One region of the Brevibacillus sp. AG genome, then DNA from elsewhere that is predicted to be linked to it. Evidence: a T-box and tRNA genes for the amino acid it is inferred to sense, from the RefSeq annotation. Region 1 holds a T-box; the other holds one or more tRNA genes.

Region 1 (9,217 bases):
TTACAGATAGCGTCGTAGGGGAGATTGCCATTGGGCAAGGCTTGAAGCTCAAGAAAAGCGGGTCGCCACTCTCGGAAGTCAAGCATGGAATCGCAGTGCGCAAAGGAAATACGGAATTGCTGAACAAGATCAACGAAGTGCTCAAGCAAATGATGGAAGATGGTACCTACGTCAAATTGAGCGAAAAGTATTTTAATCGCGACATCAGCAAAGCCGAATAGTGAGTTGGTATAACAAGTATATTCCATTACGAGTGAGGGGTGGCATCAAGTGCCCAGTTTTGCCCATCTGACAGAAGAGTTTTTCCGGACATTGCCGTTTTTTTGGAAGCCGTTGCTGCTGACATTTCAGTTGACGATCGCTTCTGTTATCGTAGGCTCGATTATCGGATTGTTTGTCGCCTTGTTAAAGGTATCCAAGCTTCCTGTTGCACGTTTCGTAGCTAATGCGTACATCATGATCATTCGCGGTACGCCACTGGTCGTGCAAATTTTCGTCTTGTATTTCGGCTTTTACAAAGTCATTGACCTCGGTCAATTTTGGTCCGCAGCGCTCGCTCTGGCGATTCACAGCGGAGCCTATATCGCAGAGATTTTCCGGGGCTCCATTCAGTCAATTGATAAAGGACAAATGGAGGCAGGGCTGTCTTTGGGCATGTCCACTCGTCAGACCATGCGTCGGATCATTTTGCCGCAAGCGATGAAAAGATCGATCCCGCCGCTTGGCAACCAGTTTATTTTGTCTTTGAAGGAATCGTCTCTGGCCGCTTTCATTGCCATGGATGAGTTGTTCTCACTGGCCCGCCGCTTGTCTGCGGAAACGTTTGACGAAATGACGTACTTTTTGATTGTGGCGCTTTATTACTTGGTCATTGTCATGGTGTTTACGTTTGTGGTCCACATCATGGAGAAGCGTCTGGCCAAAGGAGAGGCGTAAAGCGGAGGGGAAAGACGATGGAAAAGCAAAGAGAAATGATACGCGTGCAAAATTTGAAGAAAAGCTTCGGAAAAGTGGAAGTTCTTAAGGATGTTACCTTGCAAGTCGGAAAGGGCGAGGTCGTCGTCTTGATCGGTGCCAGTGGATCGGGGAAAAGCACATTGATTCGATGCATTAATTTTCAGGAGATCAAGGACGGCGGAGAGATCTATATCGAAGGGAAAAGCATCGACCCGAAAAAGGATGACTTGACCAAAGTACGGCAAAAGGTAGGCATGGTGTTCCAGCACTTCAATCTGTTTCCGCATAAAACGGTACTGGAAAACATCATGGAGGCACCGCTGATTGCTAAGAAAGCGGACAAGGAAGAAACGAAGCAGGAAGCGCTCCGGCTGTTGCAAAAGGTAGGTCTTTCTGAAAAAGCGGACGCCTACCCGTCCAGCCTCTCCGGTGGACAAAAGCAACGCGTGGCAATTGCTCGTTCGCTGGCGATGAAGCCTGAGATCATGCTCTTTGACGAGCCAACCTCAGCGCTTGACCCAGAGCTGGTAGGGGAAGTGCTAGAGACAATGAAGCAGCTCGCGCAAGAAGGAATGACGATGATTATTGTGACGCACGAAATGGGGTTCGCCAAGGAAGTGGCCGATTGGGTTGCGTTTATGAATCAAGGCAAGATCATCGAGATGGCTAGACCCCAAGAAATTTTCAACAACCCGAAAGAAGAGCGCACGAGAGAATTTTTGAACCGTGTACTGTAATGGCAGAAAACGAAAGGGAGCTGTGGCATGAGAGATGTGGTCATAGTCGCGGGTGTGCGTAGTGCAGTGGGTGCATTCGGGAAGAGCCTGCGTGACGTACCGGCAACAGAGCTGGGGCGGCAAGTATTGGAAGGCTTGATGAATAAGGTTGATTTGCCGAAGGAACAAGTCAATGAAGTGATTTTTGGCAATGGTTACGTACATGGGGGAGGACTCAATGCTGCACGTATCAGCTCGCAGCTGGCGGGATTTCCACGCAATGTCTATGGTCACATCGTCATCAAAGCATGTGGTTCAGGATTGAAGGCGATTGGCAACGGTGCGCTAGCCATAGCAGCAGGTCAAGAGGAAGTGGTGATTGCGGGGGGAGTGGAGTCCATGAGCAATGTTCCCTACCTCGTGAAGAACCGCTGGGGCAGCAAATTCGGCAATTTGTCTATGGAGGACGCCCTCTTGTCCGATGGCTTGATCTGCTCGTTGACCGGTGAGCATATGGGCATGACCGCAGAACGGCTGGCTGTACAGTACGGTATTTCCCGTGAGGAGCAGGATCGTTATGCCTACGAGAGTCACGTAAGAGCAGCGGCAGCAATCGAAGCGGGCACGTTCGCGAGTGAGATCGTACCGATTGAAATCAAGGATCGCAAAGGCACCCGCGTATTTGCGCAAGATGAATCCGTTCGCCATGATATCAAGCTGGAAGAGCTGGCTAAGCTAAAAAGTGTTTTTCAAAAAGAAGGAACCATCACTGCCGGAAATGCGTGTCCGATGAATGACGGCGCAGCCGCTGTATTGATGATGTCTCGTGAAAAGGCGGAGGAAGCGGGTTTGACTCCGCTCGTGAAAATCAAGGCTTTTGCCAGCGCAGGCGTCGAACCTGGCGTGATGGGGATCGGACCAGTGCCCGCCACGCAGAAGGTGCTGGAGAAAGCGGGATTGACGCAGGGTGACATTGGACTCATCGAATTGAACGAGGCATTTGCCGCCCAGGCTTTGTCTGTAATCAAATGCCTGGAGCTGGACACGAGCAAGGTGAATGTCAATGGAGGCGCGATTGCCTTGGGTCACCCTGTGGGAGCTACTGGTGCTAAACTGACAGTGACGTTGATGAACGAAATGATGCGCAGACGAGAGAAGTATGGCATGGTGACGCTGTGCATGGCAGGTGGCATGGGGATGTCAGTGATCTATGAAAATTTGACGATGTAAAATTCTCATGTGCATATGAAAAAGCCCCGAACCTTGATATGTCGGGGCTTTTTGCCATGAAAGTGTGATCGCTTATTAGGGGACCTATTGTTCGTGTAAGTATTTTCGCAATGTGGCCGCTACTTCTGTTGGGTTTTCCAGCTGTACAATGACATGCTGATATTTAACATGACCCTCTACTTTTAGAATCAACAACGAATCAGTCTGGGCAAAAGAAAGGAAGTACCATTCATTTCCGTGCTGAAAGCTTCCTTCATATATGTTCAATGGAGCTATAGACGTCCCTGGCATGCGCAACATCCATTTTGGCGGAACAAAAGAACCGACCTCGACATGCTTGATCGATTGATACGGTAACGTGATGGTGCTCTTCAAGGCTAAGAAGGTATGCAAGCCAGTGAGACGCAAGGTAAAATCCGTCTTTCCAAAATGTACACGTCTTCCCATCGTTGATCACCTCATTCATCTGCCATCGTTTCATTATCTCACAGATGAATGATGATGACACGGGACTATCAAAAAAGCCGGCGCTTCCCCGCAAGAGGAAGGCAACCGGCTTTTCGTATTCTTTCTTACATTTCTTCTGGAGCAGCCAAACCGAGCAGACGCAGACCTTCCTTTAGTACAGCAACGACTGCTGCTACGAGCTGGAGACGGGATGCTTTCACATCTTCTTCTTCAGCCAGGATGCGTACATTCGCATAGAACTTGTTGAACGTTTGCGCCAGGTCGATTACATACTTGCCGATTTGCGACGGATCGAAGTTATCGGCAGCACGTTCGATTACCTCTGGGAACGCGTTCAAGAGGGTAATCACTGCCCAAGCCTCTTTGCTGTCGAGTGCACCGGCAGCCAGGTTCACTGTCGTTGCTGACTGGTAGCCACCTCTGCGCAAGAGCGAGCATGCACGAGCGTGTGCGTATTGCACGTATGGTCCAGTTTCCCCTTCGAAGGTCAGCATCTCTTCCCAGGAGAAGTTGACATCATTCAGGCGGAAGTTTTTCAAGTCATGGAAAATAACTGCGCCTACCCCGACTTGACGAGCCACCTCTTCTTTATTGGATAGCGTAGGGTTTTTCTCTTCGATGACTTTTTGGACATCAGAAATGGCCTGTGCCAACACTTCTTCCAAGAGAACCACTTTCCCTTTACGCGTGGACATTTTCTTGCCGTCCTTGAGCATCATGCCGAATGGGATGTGGTGCATATTTGCGGACCAAGCATAGCCCATTTTTTCCAACACTTTATAGAGCTGCTGGAAGTGGAGGCGTTGCTCGTTCCCTACGACATAGAGTGCTTTTGCAAAATCGTACGATTCGTGGCGGAAGAGGGCAGCAGCCAAATCACGCGTAGCGTACAGGGTAGCGCCGTCTGATTTTTTGATCAGGCATGGCGGCATGTTGTATTCATCGAGGTTCACGACCATCGCACCGTCGGATTCAGTCAACAGACCTTTTTCCTCGAGCAACGTAACAACGCGATCCATTTTGTCGTTGTAGAATGCTTCACCGTGTGTGGAGTCGAAGGCTACGTTCATCAGGTCGTAGATCTTCATGAATTCCTTGAGGGACTCATCACGGAACCATTTCCACAGATGCTGTGCTTCTTCGTCGCCATCCTCGAGCTTTTTGAACCATTCACGGCCTTGGTCTTCCAGCGTAGAATCGTTTTCGACTTCTTCGTGGAAGCGAACGTAGAGGCTGAGCAGCTCCTTGATTGGTTCTGCTTTTACCTTTGCTTCGTCACCCCAGAGGCGGTACGCAACGATCAGTTTACCGAACTGCGTACCCCAGTCACCCAAGTGATTGATGCGCACTGGCTCGTAGCCTTGCTTTTCCATGATGTTGGCAATCGCGTTCCCGATTACAGTAGAGCGCAGATGCCCCATGGAAAACGGCTTGGCGATATTCGGTGAGGAGAGGTCGATTGGTACTTTGCGTCCTTGACCGACATTGCTGCTTCCATATGTGCTGCCTTGCGTAATGATTGTTCCGATTACTTGCTCTGCTACATTTTCTTGGTCCAGGAACAGGTTCACATACGGTCCAACTGCTTGTGATTCGCGCAATGGTGCACCGGAGAGCTGTCCAGCCAGCTCTGCTGCGATCATCGGTGGGGCTTTGCGCAATGCTTTTGCCAATTGGAAGCAAGGGAAGGCCACATCGCCCATTGCAGGGTTTGGTGGTGTTTCCAGCATGCCGTATACGGCTTCTTTTGTCAGTGTGTCTACGCCCATCGAGGAGAGCGTAGCGGCAATCTTTTCAGCGACTTGGTGTTTGTAGCTCATCTAAAATTTCTACTCCTTTCAAATAAAAAAACCTCTACGTCTCCTGTGAAAAAGAGACGAGAGGTTATACTCCCGCGGTGCCACTCTTGTTGTTTTTCCCTTCCAGTAAACTTGGAAGACAAAAACCGCTTGACCTGCTGTAACGGGCAGTCCCGGCATAGCCCTACACGATCCGTTGCCCATATTGACTGGCGTAGGATGTTCAGGCCGCATCTCCGAGGGGCGTTTCCTCACATGGTTTGGCATCGGGCTCACACCGTCCCCGACTCGCTACAGCCTCGCACAAGGAGTACTTTCCTCATCAACGATTCGTTTGTTTCTCTAGAATTATAGCTGTTTTAACCGTCAGGATGCAACTCACTGTTCCGGTTTTTGCAAAATCTTATCTAATTCCGCGAAATATTGTTTGGTCAGCTCTTCTCTTTCTTCCGCGCTGAGGTTATCCGCGTTCATCATTTGCTCTTTGTACTGTTCCAGCTTTTCGAGCATGGCCAGCTCGGCAGCAGCGGCATCGTCCAGATCGTAATTTTCCGATGGATCGAACGGGATCAATCGATTGTCATTACCACTGCGCAAATAAGCGGAGCGCCAGTTCTCCGGAAACTGGTATGGCTGTTCGCCAAACATAATCGCTAAAATATCGTCGGATTCAATCGGCAGGAAGTGATCGTAATCGTCTCTTCTGCCTCCCTCGGATAAATTAATGTGGGACAAAAAATAGTGGAGATAATGTTCCCCGGTTTCGGTATTCTTAACGATGGAATAGGTTTCAAACTCGGATTTGGATAGTTCTTTTATGGTCTCCAAACAGGACAGAAATTTGTCTTTTTCACGTGCTTGCAAGTCAGCCATGTCATCTCGTTCCTTTCGCTCTACAATAAGCCTCATGATAGCAAAAGCAATGTGCGCTGACAATGAAAGCAACGCAACGTAGTGCAGCAGTGGAAGCAGGGAAAAGGATGATTGATAAAATAATTGGATAATCTTGTCACAAAAATAAGCCAGCTGGATCAAATACATATCAACACGAAACAAGGAGGTGAACAGCGCGTGAATGCAAGTGCCAAAAGTAGCGAAGCGGACTGGACGCTGCAACTGACCAACGAGGAGAAGCTGACGAGACTCATGAGTGAGTACGGAGACAACATCGTGCAGCTCGCCTACTTGATCGTCAAGGACCGGGGAATCGCTGAAGACATTACTCAGGAAGTGTTCCTGAAGGCGTATCGGGGTCTGGATCAGTTCCGCCATCAGAGTAGCGTAAAAACGTGGCTTTACCGAATTGCGATCAACGAGTCCCGCAAATATTTGCGTTCGTGGTCCTTTCGCCAGATTTTTTCTACATACCTCTCCAAAGAGGAAGCACCGCCGGAAAAGGTAGACACCGTAAATGTTGAATCTGCTGTCATCGGACGAATGAGCAAGGTACAGGTAGCGGAGCAGGTGATGAAGCTCTCGCCGCTGTACCGAAAAGTCATGGTACTTCATTACTATGAAGATTTGTCGATAAAAGAGATTGCACAAGTGTTGGATATTTCAGAAGATGCCGTACGAACCCAATTGTCACGGGCCCGAAAACATTTTAAGGCATTGTGTGAAAAGGAGGGATTGGAATGGACGTAGATAAGGAAATGCGTGAAGCGGTACGGAGAGCAAGTGAGGAATCAGTGGAGGAAGTGAGGTTTACAAAAGAGATGGAATTACGGATCAGAGGTGCGATTGCAAAGAATAAACACAAGAATCGAAACAGATTATTTATGGCTGGATCGCTGGCTGCGTGCTTGGCGGTAACTGCTGTGGGCTTGCATCAACAAGGTTGGTTTCCCCAGATGCCGAGTGGAAAAAATATAACGAATGCAGTGGCAACAACTGCAACGGATAAAAAGAATACAGAGGCAAACCAGAGCAGCGTAAAAGTGTCGCCGGAAGCGGCAATTTTACCATTAAAAAAGGCGATCCCAGCCTTGAGCAAGATGACAATAAGAGTGGATCGTACAAGCCATGGAATCAGTGAACTAACTTTACTCGAAGGCGATGCTGCGTGTGCCAATGTTGTTTATGATACACAGACAGGACAAATTGAGAGCTTTACAATAAACGGTGATCGGAAAGAACAGAAGGAGATGAACTTGCCATCAGCCAAGACTGCGGAGAATGCAGCAAACGCATTTCTTCAAGCTTTCTTGGGAGAGGAAAGCAAGTCCTATCAGCACGTCGAGACTCAGATCTATACCGACGAGCATATGGTAAAAGGCCCATGGATGAGCGTGAATTATCAACGTATGGAAAACGGCCAGCCCGTTCCGTTCAACGTATTGTCGGTTGGAATTGACCAACAGGAGCAAGTTGCGTTTTTCGGGCGATTGAACAAGAGTGAACAAGCCTTTTTCACCAAGCTGACAGATGCCATGCCAGATTTGAACCCGTCCCTTCTTCTATTGGATAAAGAAAAGAACCACGATGGCATGTCATTCATCTTGGGGAAAACGAACAAGGAGGGGCATCAGGTTTCTCTTGTGATCTATGGAAATGGTCAAGTACTGGAATCGTACAGGCTTTTGAATAGGGATGAAAAGGAAGCAGCGAGCCGGAAAGAAGCAGAAGGAGAAAAAGCCTTGCAGCAAGAGCGACAGTTTTTGAACAAACTGCTCGGGGCGGATAGTGAACACTATCGGTTATTGGACGCCAACGATCCAGGGGTGTATCTGCGATATCATAACGAATTGCCAGTGTTGTCTGATGAAATTAGCATAACAACAACTAACTCTGGCCACGTCCAATATTTCAGGATGGAGCCCGAAACATTCGAGCCGTCGCAGTACCCGGATATATCGACTGCTGTATCAGAAGAGGTAGCCATCAAAGAGCTGAGCGAGCATATGAAGCTTCGATACGTGCAGAATCCGAGAATACAGCCACAATCCAAACAAGGGGAGAAGTGGCAACCTATCCTGGAGTACACGCCAGCTGTTTCCTTCATGCAAAGAGGACGTGAAGATGGTACGGAGTGGCATATCGACGCGACCAATGGCAAGATTGTATATGGAACGGGAGATAACGGGCTTGCCTATGATCAGTTAAATGCGAAGGAAGCACATCCGATCGAATCTCCAAAGGAATACGTCAAGGTTCGCTCCAAGGATGAGGCAAAAGCACTGCTGCAAGCGGAATTCGGTATACAAGTAGATGACTCGACCTATAGAGAGAGTAAGAGTTACCGTGATGGACACAAGGAATACGTCTGGAATGATAAAAATGACAAGTATATTGGCGTAGAAGTCATCGCAGAAACAGGCAGTGTCGTCGGGCTGGGATCACCGCGTTCCGATACAGCAGTGACAGTCAAACGAGAGCAAGCAGAAGAGGCTTCACTCGCCTTTCTGCATAAATACGTCGATCCAGGCGTAAAAGAAGTGCAATTGGCACAAGTTATACAGCCAGGCGAAGCGAATCCTGTGTCATCGGGCGAATGGGAATTCAGATATCTCATGAGCAAGGATGGCATTCCAGTACAGGATCGCGGGCAAAAAGCGGCTTATTCAGTAACAGTCGATCCGTCTTCTGGCAAAGTGACAAAGTTTGAAAACTACAGAGAGACGCACGAGCTGGTGGAGCTTCCAGCATCCGACGAGATCGTCTCGAAAGACAAGGCTGTTGAGGCGTATTTACGCGTCATGCCTTTAAAGCTGGTCTATTTGATGAGAGATGTGGATGGGCAAAAATTAGCTCAACCAAAGCTGGCGTATGTGCCGTGGAGTGACGAAAAGCTGGCGCTAAAATTTATTACTCTGGATGCCGTGACAGGCAAGATCATCACCAAATAACAAGAAAAAAAGGCTATCCCGCAGCCATTCCTGATGGCTTTTGGGATAGCCTTTTTTAAACACTTATCTAACAGTCGTCACATGAACACCCAATAATTACCAACAGGATAAACAGCACGAGCACGATTGCGAAGCAGTCACCGAAGAATCCGTTTCCGCAGAATGATGTACTCATCTTTGTTTCCCCTCCTTTCCGTTATAC
Region 2 (9,217 bases), on a different contig from region 1:
TTTGCTTCCGTATTTATATCAGGGAACGCGCAACAGCCTGCTTGCCTTGCAGGCACGTTCGTTGATGGAGGCAGCCGAGCTCTTGGGTGCGAGCCACTGGCAGGCGTTTGTACGGATTATCGTTCCGAATATCATGTCTGGAATTTTCGTGTCCTCGCTCTTGTCGTTCTCCATTTTGTTTGGTGAATTCGTATTGATTAACATCCTGGTGGGAGGAAGATACGAAACCCTGCAGATGTATCTATACGCCAAGCTATCGTCAAGTGGGCATGTCGCCAGCGCAATTACCGTTACTTATTTTGTCCTCATGGCTATCATCACTGGCCTGGTTGTAAAATTCACGCGCCGAAGCTTCGCACGCAAGGAGGTTCCCTAATGAGCTACGTCCAAATCGAACACTTGTCCAAAACCTTTCACGGTCAACACGTGTTGCAGCAACTCGATCTTGCGATTGAAAAAGGTGAGCTGGTTACCTTGCTTGGTCCTAGCGGGTGTGGCAAAAGTACGCTGTTACGCATCCTCAGTGGTTTGACGGCCCCTGATACGGGCATGATCTACATTGACGGCAAAGATGTGACGGACGTGTCTCCAAAAAACAGGCAGATCGGCATGGTGTTCCAATCGTATGCGCTCTTTCCCAATCTTACGGTCAGTCAAAACATTGCCTTTGGCCTGGAAATGAACAAAATCTCGAAAACGGAGATTCGGGTGCGTGTCCAAGAAATGATTGAGCTGGTGGGATTGGTGGGAAAGGAGCAGGCTTACCCGCGTGAATTGTCTGGTGGCCAGCAGCAGCGTGTGGCACTTGCCCGTTCTCTGGTCACCCGTCCAAAAGTGCTTTTGCTCGATGAGCCGCTTAGCGCGCTTGATGCTCAGATTCGTAAAAATTTGCAAAAGCAGCTACGCACGATCCAACGAGAGTTAAACATGACGACTGTGCTGGTTACGCACGATCAGGAAGAAGCCATGGCTGTCAGTGACCGCATCTACATCATGAATGGTGGACGAATCGTTCAGCACGGCAGTCCTCAAGAGATTTACACGCAACCTCGCTCTGAATTTGTTGCTCGCTTCATTGGCAATTACAACGTGCTGACTGCCGAGCAGCTTAGCCAAATCGCGCCTCATTTGTCTCATCCGGCAGTTGAACGTTTCGCAATTCGTCCCGAGACGTTTCACGAACAGCCTTTGACTGGGGAGGACATCTGCTTGACCGGGAATATCGCTCAAGTAACCATGCTCGGCAACATTACCCGTTACGAGCTGAACATTGGTGATGTTCCTGTACTGGTGGACACTCTGCACCTGTCTTTCGAGCAGGAGCAGATAGGCACAACAAAAACAATGTATGTAGGTCCCAAGGATGTGATTCCGCTTTATGACACTATTGCCTGAAGAACGACAGCAAGTGATACTAGACGAATTGAACCGCCACGGTAAAATTCAGGTGATGAGTCTGGCAAAAAACCTGGCAGTAACACCGGAGACAATACGACGTGATCTGGACCAATTGGAACAGCAACGTTTGTTAAAACGAGTGTACGGAGGAGCTATCCCGTATCATTTGGCGAAGCGTGAACCGCACTTTGAAAAGAAACAGGCGATTCAACAGACGGCAAAAACGAAAATCGGGCAAATCGCGGCAGAACTTTTGTCTGACGGGGATACCATCGCACTCGATGTCGGGACGACAACACTGGAATTGGCACGTGCTATAAAAGGCCTCAACCAATTAACGATTGTTACGAATTCGCTCCCCGCGGCTTCTTTACTAAACGAGCTGTTGGAAGCCAATCAATTCAACGGTCAGGTCATTATGCTGGGGGGCCTGACCCATCCGGCCCAACAATCGGTTGCCGGGGCGTTTACCTGCGAGCTGCTCTCTCGTTTTCATTTTGATAAAGCGTTTATTTCCTGTGGAGGAATGACGGCTGATGGCTTCACCGACTATGACATGGAAGAAACGCTATGCTCGACCATGATGGTACAGCGGGCAGAGCAAGTCTATGTATTGGGAGACACAACCAAGATCGGCCAAACGCAATTTTTTCGTATTTGCGGCTGGCAGGATGTCAGCGCGGTTGTTTGTGACCAACCGATGCCGGATGAATGGCTTTCGTCTGGCATTCAAACTACCTGGATAAGCGAACATCCGGGAAGGAGAGACTTCACATGCTGATCGACTATCATCTTCATCTGGAAGAAGGGCCTTTTTCATTGCGTTGGCTCGACCGTACCAATACTGCCCTCGACCACTTTTATCCGCTTACTGAACCTCGACATACCCGCGCCTGGCTGCTGGATAGTCTTGCGCGATTAAATAACCGCATGTCTCTGGGGTGCTACGAACCGTCCTGGATCGATCTGTATTTACGTGAAGCGTTAAACAAAGGCTTGAAGGAAGTGGGGATTGTCGATCATTTATACCGCTTTCGTGAAGCCCGTCCCTATTTTGAACGGTATCTAGACCTCAGTGATACCGATTTGGGTCGCTTGCAGCGTACTTGGCTTGATCAAGTATGCACCGAGAGTCTTAATGACTTTTGTGTCGCTATCGAGGCAGCGAAGCAGCGTTGGTCGGCAAGCGGTGTGGAGTTGCGGCTGGGGATCGAAGCGGATTACTTTATCGGCGGGGAGGCAGAATTGGAAAGCTTGCTGGCAGGCGCTTCGTGGGATTATGTGATCGGTTCTGTTCATTTTATGCAAGGATGGGGCTTTGACAATCCCGAGACTCGCCATCTGTTTGAGCAGCATGACCTGAAACAGTTATACGCGGACTTTTTCCACACGGTTGAGTCCATGATCAGGAGCAATTTATTTGATTTTGTTGCCCATCTGGACAATCTGAAAGTGTTCTCCTATCGCCCTGAGGAATCAGAGATAGTTCCCTATTACCACCGGATCGCAACTGCTTTGAGAGAAACGGATACAGCGACCGAAATCAATGCAGGCCTGTACTACCGTTATCCTGTTAAGGAAATGTGCCCAAGTCCCGCTTTTCTCGACGTTTTGGTGGCGCATGGTGTTCCACTGACACTCTCGTCCGACGCGCACTTTCCCGACGATATTGGGAGATACGTGGCGGCGAATCTGGAGATCCTCCATTCAATGGGAGTAACGGAGATTGCTACTTTTTCCGGTCGTCAACGGATCATGAAGCCAATCCGTTATGCATCAGCTATTCCAGACGAGAACTGCTGATAGGAACTGGAACGGATAGGATTTGCCGAAAAATGGATATACACATATAATAAGAAAGTAGGTGATCATATTTGTCCCCGTAGCTCAGCAGGATAGAGCAACGGTTTCCTAAACTGTAGGTCGGAGGTTCGAATCCTCTCGGGGACGCCATCGAAGAAAAAACCTTGGTGTATCAAGGTTTTTTCTTTTTTTGTTGAGACGTGTAGCATGCCTCCAATGTATAACGTATATCAAATGACGAACGAAATAAGGGGGGGTTCTTTTGAAAAAAGTGATTGTAGGATGTATGGCTATGGTCTTGGCGATTTTCTTCAGTGGTTGCAGCTCAGATGCGGTCGTACAAAATCAGACTGCCGCGCCACCTGCAAAAGAAGTAACGAACACTGGCACAGAACCGAAACAATCGGTCGACAGCTCTACAAGCTATAACCAAATCGCAAGCTATATGGAAGAAGAGAGCAAGAAAGCTTTCTCCCCCTACTATGAGTTGCTGGAGTTTACACTATCGGATTATGAAGAGAAAACAGTAGATGGAAAAGTAGAAGCGACATTCGCATATCAAGTGAAATACAAAAACTTTGAGAAAGACCCTGACACGGTAGAATACATCAAAGTCGCAAAAGAAAAGAACGATCCCAACTACCAACAGCTGTATGATGAATATTTGCAGCCCAAGGACATGAATTTTCATTTGAAAGCGGTAATGGAAGATGCGGACTCCATAACGCTTTACACCAACGTGAGTCCAAAAGGAATCCAATGGGAGAAGGTAGTTATGTCTGATTTTATCGTGAAGAAATAATAAAGATAACAAACACAGAAAGAACGTTCACTTTAAATAGGAGTGGACGTTCTTTGTTTAAGATGATGTGGAGAGACGTCTAGCATGTAGATTCGTTTATTCGAGGTTACACATTTGGAATACTCCCCAAAGTAATTTTTACTTCTTTGATTTTAGTTTCACTTTCCTCATTAACCCATTTTTCAATAGTTTTAAACGAGTAGTCCTTTATATCGGGAATCGTTACTTTTAACGTCGTATCATTTTCCCAATGCAAATTACGAATGGGTACGGTGAAATTTCCATTAGTTATCTTGCTGATTATTTCGCTATTATTTTGAAACTCCGCGTTTTTAATTTCGACGGTGTCAATTATCACTAAACTACTTCTGCTTACAGTTGCTCCTTCATTTTTCCCAAATTTTATAGCTAAATATTTGTTATCGACCGTAAATAGAGCCTCCTGAAAAAAGCTTGATTGCGGGAGGGGGATAGATGTGACCTGATCGTTTTTATAGTTTACAAGAACATTGTCACATAACTTTATTCCACAACTGTAACTTATGACTGCGTAGGTAGCGTTGGGATTAGGAAGTGGGTTAACTCTCATGCGATCTATTTCAGTTTTTCGTTCAGATGAACTGGTAGTGTATTCTTCTAAATATGTACGTATAGTAGGGATTTGTTCAATTGGAATGGTAATCGTTTCACTTTCACTTGTGATAATCAGTTCTTCCCGGTTTTGATTTTGGTTACTGTATGAGCCTACAGAATCAGTAGTTTTCTGATTGTTTGAAGAACATCCAATTAATCCGACTCCTAATATAACAATTAGAAATAAACCGTAAGTTATAAAGTTTTTCATGTTTTCCTCTTAGATAGACATGTTATGAGAATTTGCGTCTATTACTGCGAATTGTACTGCCAATTTGATAGGAGGGATTACGCGTTTCAGGGTCCTATTCATTTTTCTCGCACCAGTACTCATACTCATTGTCGATCCAATCTTTGATATGATCGTAATTCCCCCAAGTATCTTCCACGTGGTACACGCTTGGCTCACAATCAAACGCTTCGAGATAATGATAGCGATACTCCCCCGTATCGAAATCGAAGTAAAACATTGCGAACTGGTTTCCTTCTTCATTCAGCATATCTTTAGCAAATACTCCACCCGTCTTCTCATAAACTTCAGGACCAGTCATCTTCCTTTGTTTAAAATCAGCAATCAGGTTTGCAAAACTCTTTTGAAACTCCTCGCTAACCATATCATTTTCAATCAACCAGCCGATGAAAAAACCTGTATGTACGTATGCCTGTTTTTGAGGCAGATCTTCCTCAAAGTTTTCGTAATGATATTTCGCTTTATCGTATACCGTTGTCACTAGCGAATCCTCTCTTTCTAATTGCCCATTTTTCAAAAATTATACAGGATAGATGTAATCGTAAAAAGCCAAAAGAGGATGAAGAAGGAAGGGTAGGAATTTTGTAGCATTGCCATGATGCGAAGTGGTAGTATTTAACTGTTATATAGAGAAAACCATTGGTTGGTTCATAGAGGGGTTATATTTCATGCGGAATTTGCTTGCCTATTTTCTTAGCGCTGTAATGATTAGTCTAGTAATCCTTCCTGTAGAGCCTGCGTCATCTAGAGGTTCAAGTTCCTCTAGCTCCAGTAGTTCTGGCAGAAGCTCAGGTTCGTCTAGTACCAGCTCATATTCTTCAGGCAAAAGTTCAGGATCATCTGGTACCAGCTCATATTCGTCGGGCAGAAGCTCAGGGTCATCTAGTACAGGCTCATATTCGTCCGGCAGAAGCTCGTACTCTTCAGGAAAAAGCTCAGGCTCAACCAGCAAAAGTTCAAGCTCAACCAGCAAAAGTTCAAGCTCCTCGATAAAAAGCGCAAAACCGTCAAGCGGTTTCAAATCATCCAAGCCGGTTAAAATCAAAAAAAAGGCTGACGACGACGATGATGAAGAAGAAAACGTGGAAGAAGAGACAAGCCAAGAAGAGGAGACGAGCGAAGAAGCCGCTGCGGAAGAGGAAAGAATCAAGCGGTCCGAACTCTTAATCCAAATCGATAGCGGTATTGGACCATACCATTTACAACCGAATCAATATTATCAATCGACCATTTGGGGTGACCCAACTCATAATGGTCCCCTATACTTTACCGTACATAATAACGGACAGTTAGAAGAGGTAGATGAGAGTGAGATAAATGGGGCAACAGTATTTAACATCCCATACAATTTCGATCCAACACCATTTGAAAAAGAGTTTTATCTTAATAGCCTGCCAACGGATCAAATCTATGTGGCATCCTTTCAATATCAGGACATTTACATGTTTTTAGACCCAGATGGTATCATTCAATGGCTCCCTAAATATGAAGCCTTAGAGAAAAACCTCCCCATCGTAGAAGCAGAAGAGGTACTGCTGTCAGAGCAAACGCTGGAAATGCATAGCAACGAAATGGCCTTGCATAATTTCCCGAAAAACAAAGTCTATCGGAAGAGTATCAATAGGATTCCGAGGTATTTTCTGTTCAATAATGAGGAAAATGTTCAGTTAGTAGGAAAAAAAGAACTTAAGAACTATGAAGTTTTGGAATATGACCAAATGATTGATCCGACTTCTCCTGATCTTATGGGAGAGATCAAAGAAAAAATCCAGGATTCAGGTGTCCCGACAGGATACATATACCAGATGACAGTGAACAATGCCCTGCGGAATTTTATCTATTATGGAAGGGGCTCGGTTGGGTTTGTAAAGAACTTGTCGTCTGTTAAAGAAAATTATAAGGTTCGTGATTTTGAACAGGCTGTCCAAAAGATGCGGGAAGAAAAAAAGGAGGAAGAGAAAAGGCAATCGATCTGGAAGCTGTATCTCATTACGGCGGGTACGATTATGCTCGGTATTCTTCCTTTATGGTATTGGTATATGAATAGAAGAAAAAAGAAGAAGAATCAACCGCCTAACAAGATCATGAAGAAAAACACCAACCATACGAGAAAGAAAAAGAATGTAACGCCAGAAAGAACACCGATTCAACAGCCCCTACCCAAAAAGAAAGAAATAAGAGTAGAAGAAAAAAAGAAGCATGATGGCGGACTGTTTCAGCAATTTGAAGCCGTAAACAAAAAAGAACAGCCAAAAAGCTCTGGAAGCGGGCTATTTGATCAATTTAATTCCTCCAATAGAAACCAATAAAAAGCAAAACCCGTCCTCAGCCGAGCTGGAGACGGGTTATTCATTCCTCTCTTTCTTTGAGAACTCGAGGAATGGTCAGAATTTTTCGGGTATGGTAGAATGAATTACCAATAAATGAGAATCGGAGGGAGCATGTCAGATGCAAAATGATAAGCGAATCAACTTCATTAACCCTGAAACAATGCCACCTACGTTTGGCTACACCCATGCGGTGGAGGTTCGGAACGCACGGACGATTTATGTATCGGGACAGGTGGCTCTCAACAGGGAAGGCCAAGTGGTCGGCACAGGCGATTTAGCCGCACAGACAAAACAAGTTTTCGATAATATCCAATTCGCGTTAGAAGCGTCAGGAGTCAGCTTTGAGCATGTAGTGAAATTGACTTTTTTCGTGACCGACATCTCCAAGATGCACATTGTCCGTGAGATTCGAGATCAGTACGTGAATACAGAAACCCCGCCAGCGAGCTCTGCCGTTGAAGTGAGCAAGCTCATCAGGGACGAGCTGTTGATTGAGATTGAGGCTATCGCCGTTGCAGATATATAGATGTCCCATCCCCCTTCTGTTCGATTATTCATCGTTCAGGAGGGTTTTTTTGTGCTCTTTTGGGAAGATTATGGAGCGAGATAAGCGGATCGGCAATGGTACGTGTCGGCTCTAAATCTTTTGCTATTGGAGTTGGTTGCATGAATTATATCATCGCAGGTATAGGTTTGATCACGGTATTTTTGCTTGCTTGGCTGGCAAGTAGTAATAAAAAGCACATTCGGTATCGCCCTATCCTCATCATGATTCTGATTCAGATCGTGTTTGGTTTGCTGTTGTTGCGAACCAGTATTGGACTCATTTTAATATCAGGCATTGCCAGCAGTTTTTCTGTACTCCTGGAGTATGCTTACGAGGGGATCAATTTTGTTTTCGGTGGCATTGCGAATCCGGGTGCGTCTCCGTTTTTCTTACAAGTTTTGCTGCCGATTGTGTTCGTATCTGCACTGATAGGCATTCTGCAATACACGAGAATTCTCCCTTTATTTATTCATTATGTGGGACTCGTATTGAGCAAAGTGAATGGCATGGGAAAATTGGAGTCGTATAATGCGATTGCTTCGGCGATCGTCGGGCAGTCCGAAGTGTTTATTACCGTGAAAAAACAGCTCAGTGCTATACCCGAAAACAGGCTGTACACATTGTGCGCCTCTGCGATGTCCACCGTGTCTATGTCGATTGTCGGTTCCTTTATGACCATGCTCAAACCGGAGTATGTAGTAGCTGCGTTGGTGCTTAACCTATTTGGTGGTTTTATCATTGCTTCCATTATTAATCCGTATATAGTGAAGCCGGAAGATGACTTGCTCGATCAAGAAAAAGAAGAGAGACAGGCCTTCTTTGAAATGCTCGGGGAGTACATTCTAGATGGATTTAAAGTAGCTGTAGTCGTGGCAGCGATGTTGCTCGGATTTATTGCAATCATTGCGATGGTGAACGGGTTATTCACGGCGGTATTCGGTATCTCGTTCCAAGCGTTGTTAGGGTATGTCTTTGCTCCCCTCGCTTTTCTTATGGGGGTTCCTTGGCATGAAGCCGTACAAGCGGGAAGTATCATGGCCACTAAAATAGTGGCGAACGAGTTTGTCGCCATCCTCGACTTTACGAAAATTCAAGGTCAGTTAAGCGAGAGAACGGTCGCCATCGTGTCGGTGTTTTTGATCTCGTTTGCGAACTTTGGCTCCATCGGGACGATTGTTGGCGCGGTAAAAGGCTTGAATGAAAGGCAAGGAAATGTCGTCGCTCGGTTTGGACTAAAGCTGCTGTATGGGGCAACACTCGTCAGCATTTTGTCAGGAATTATCATCAGCATTGTAGTGTGAAGGGGACCCTTTCCGGGGTCTTTTTTGTTAGGGACGGTTTCGTAACCAAATGATGGGGAGTAGCGTCTATCAATTGAGATATTCGTCTTTATTTCTCGGATCGTATCCTTCATCAAAGGAATGGGAATCACGGTTGTTACGCTCTATGAGGAC

What was found. A T-box is a leader RNA that pairs with one kind of tRNA and senses whether it is charged. The one in region 1 lies ahead of argS (arginine--tRNA ligase), so its partner is inferred to be a tRNA-Arg.
Region 2: it encodes a tRNA-Arg, which carries the amino acid that the T-box ahead of argS (arginine--tRNA ligase) is inferred to sense. The anticodon was not compared.

The regions. Positions count from the first base shown of each region.
Region 1 covers NZ_JAQMYO010000010.1:57,582-66,798, reverse strand. Annotated here, with positions in the region: gene POF51_RS24340 (ABC transporter substrate-binding protein) at 1-221, shown strand, start outside; gene POF51_RS24335 (amino acid ABC transporter permease) at 271-936, shown strand; gene POF51_RS24330 (amino acid ABC transporter ATP-binding protein) at 954-1,694, shown strand; gene POF51_RS24325 (thiolase family protein) at 1,722-2,903, shown strand; gene POF51_RS24320 (hypothetical protein) at 2,988-3,350, opposite strand; gene argS (arginine--tRNA ligase) at 3,476-5,191, opposite strand; T-box leader at 5,241-5,505, opposite strand; gene POF51_RS24310 (hypothetical protein) at 5,549-6,226, opposite strand; gene POF51_RS24305 (sigma-70 family RNA polymerase sigma factor) at 6,242-6,814, shown strand; gene POF51_RS24300 (YcdB/YcdC domain-containing protein) at 6,805-9,015, shown strand; gene POF51_RS24295 (YjcZ family sporulation protein) at 9,083-9,190, opposite strand.
Region 2 covers NZ_JAQMYO010000015.1:14,218-23,434, forward strand. Annotated here, with positions in the region: gene POF51_RS27945 (ABC transporter permease) at 1-376, shown strand, start outside; gene POF51_RS27950 (ABC transporter ATP-binding protein) at 376-1,395, shown strand; gene POF51_RS27955 (DeoR/GlpR family DNA-binding transcription regulator) at 1,379-2,179, shown strand; gene POF51_RS27960 (histidinol phosphate phosphatase domain-containing protein) at 2,173-3,201, shown strand; tRNA gene POF51_RS27965 (tRNA-Arg) at 3,275-3,351, shown strand; gene POF51_RS27970 (hypothetical protein) at 3,464-4,003, shown strand; gene POF51_RS27975 (hypothetical protein) at 4,110-4,847, opposite strand; gene POF51_RS27980 (DUF7832 domain-containing protein) at 4,942-5,367, opposite strand; gene POF51_RS27985 (hypothetical protein) at 5,555-7,195, shown strand; gene POF51_RS27990 (RidA family protein) at 7,335-7,742, shown strand; gene POF51_RS27995 (NupC/NupG family nucleoside CNT transporter) at 7,883-9,064, shown strand; gene POF51_RS28000 (hypothetical protein) at 9,134-9,217, opposite strand, start outside.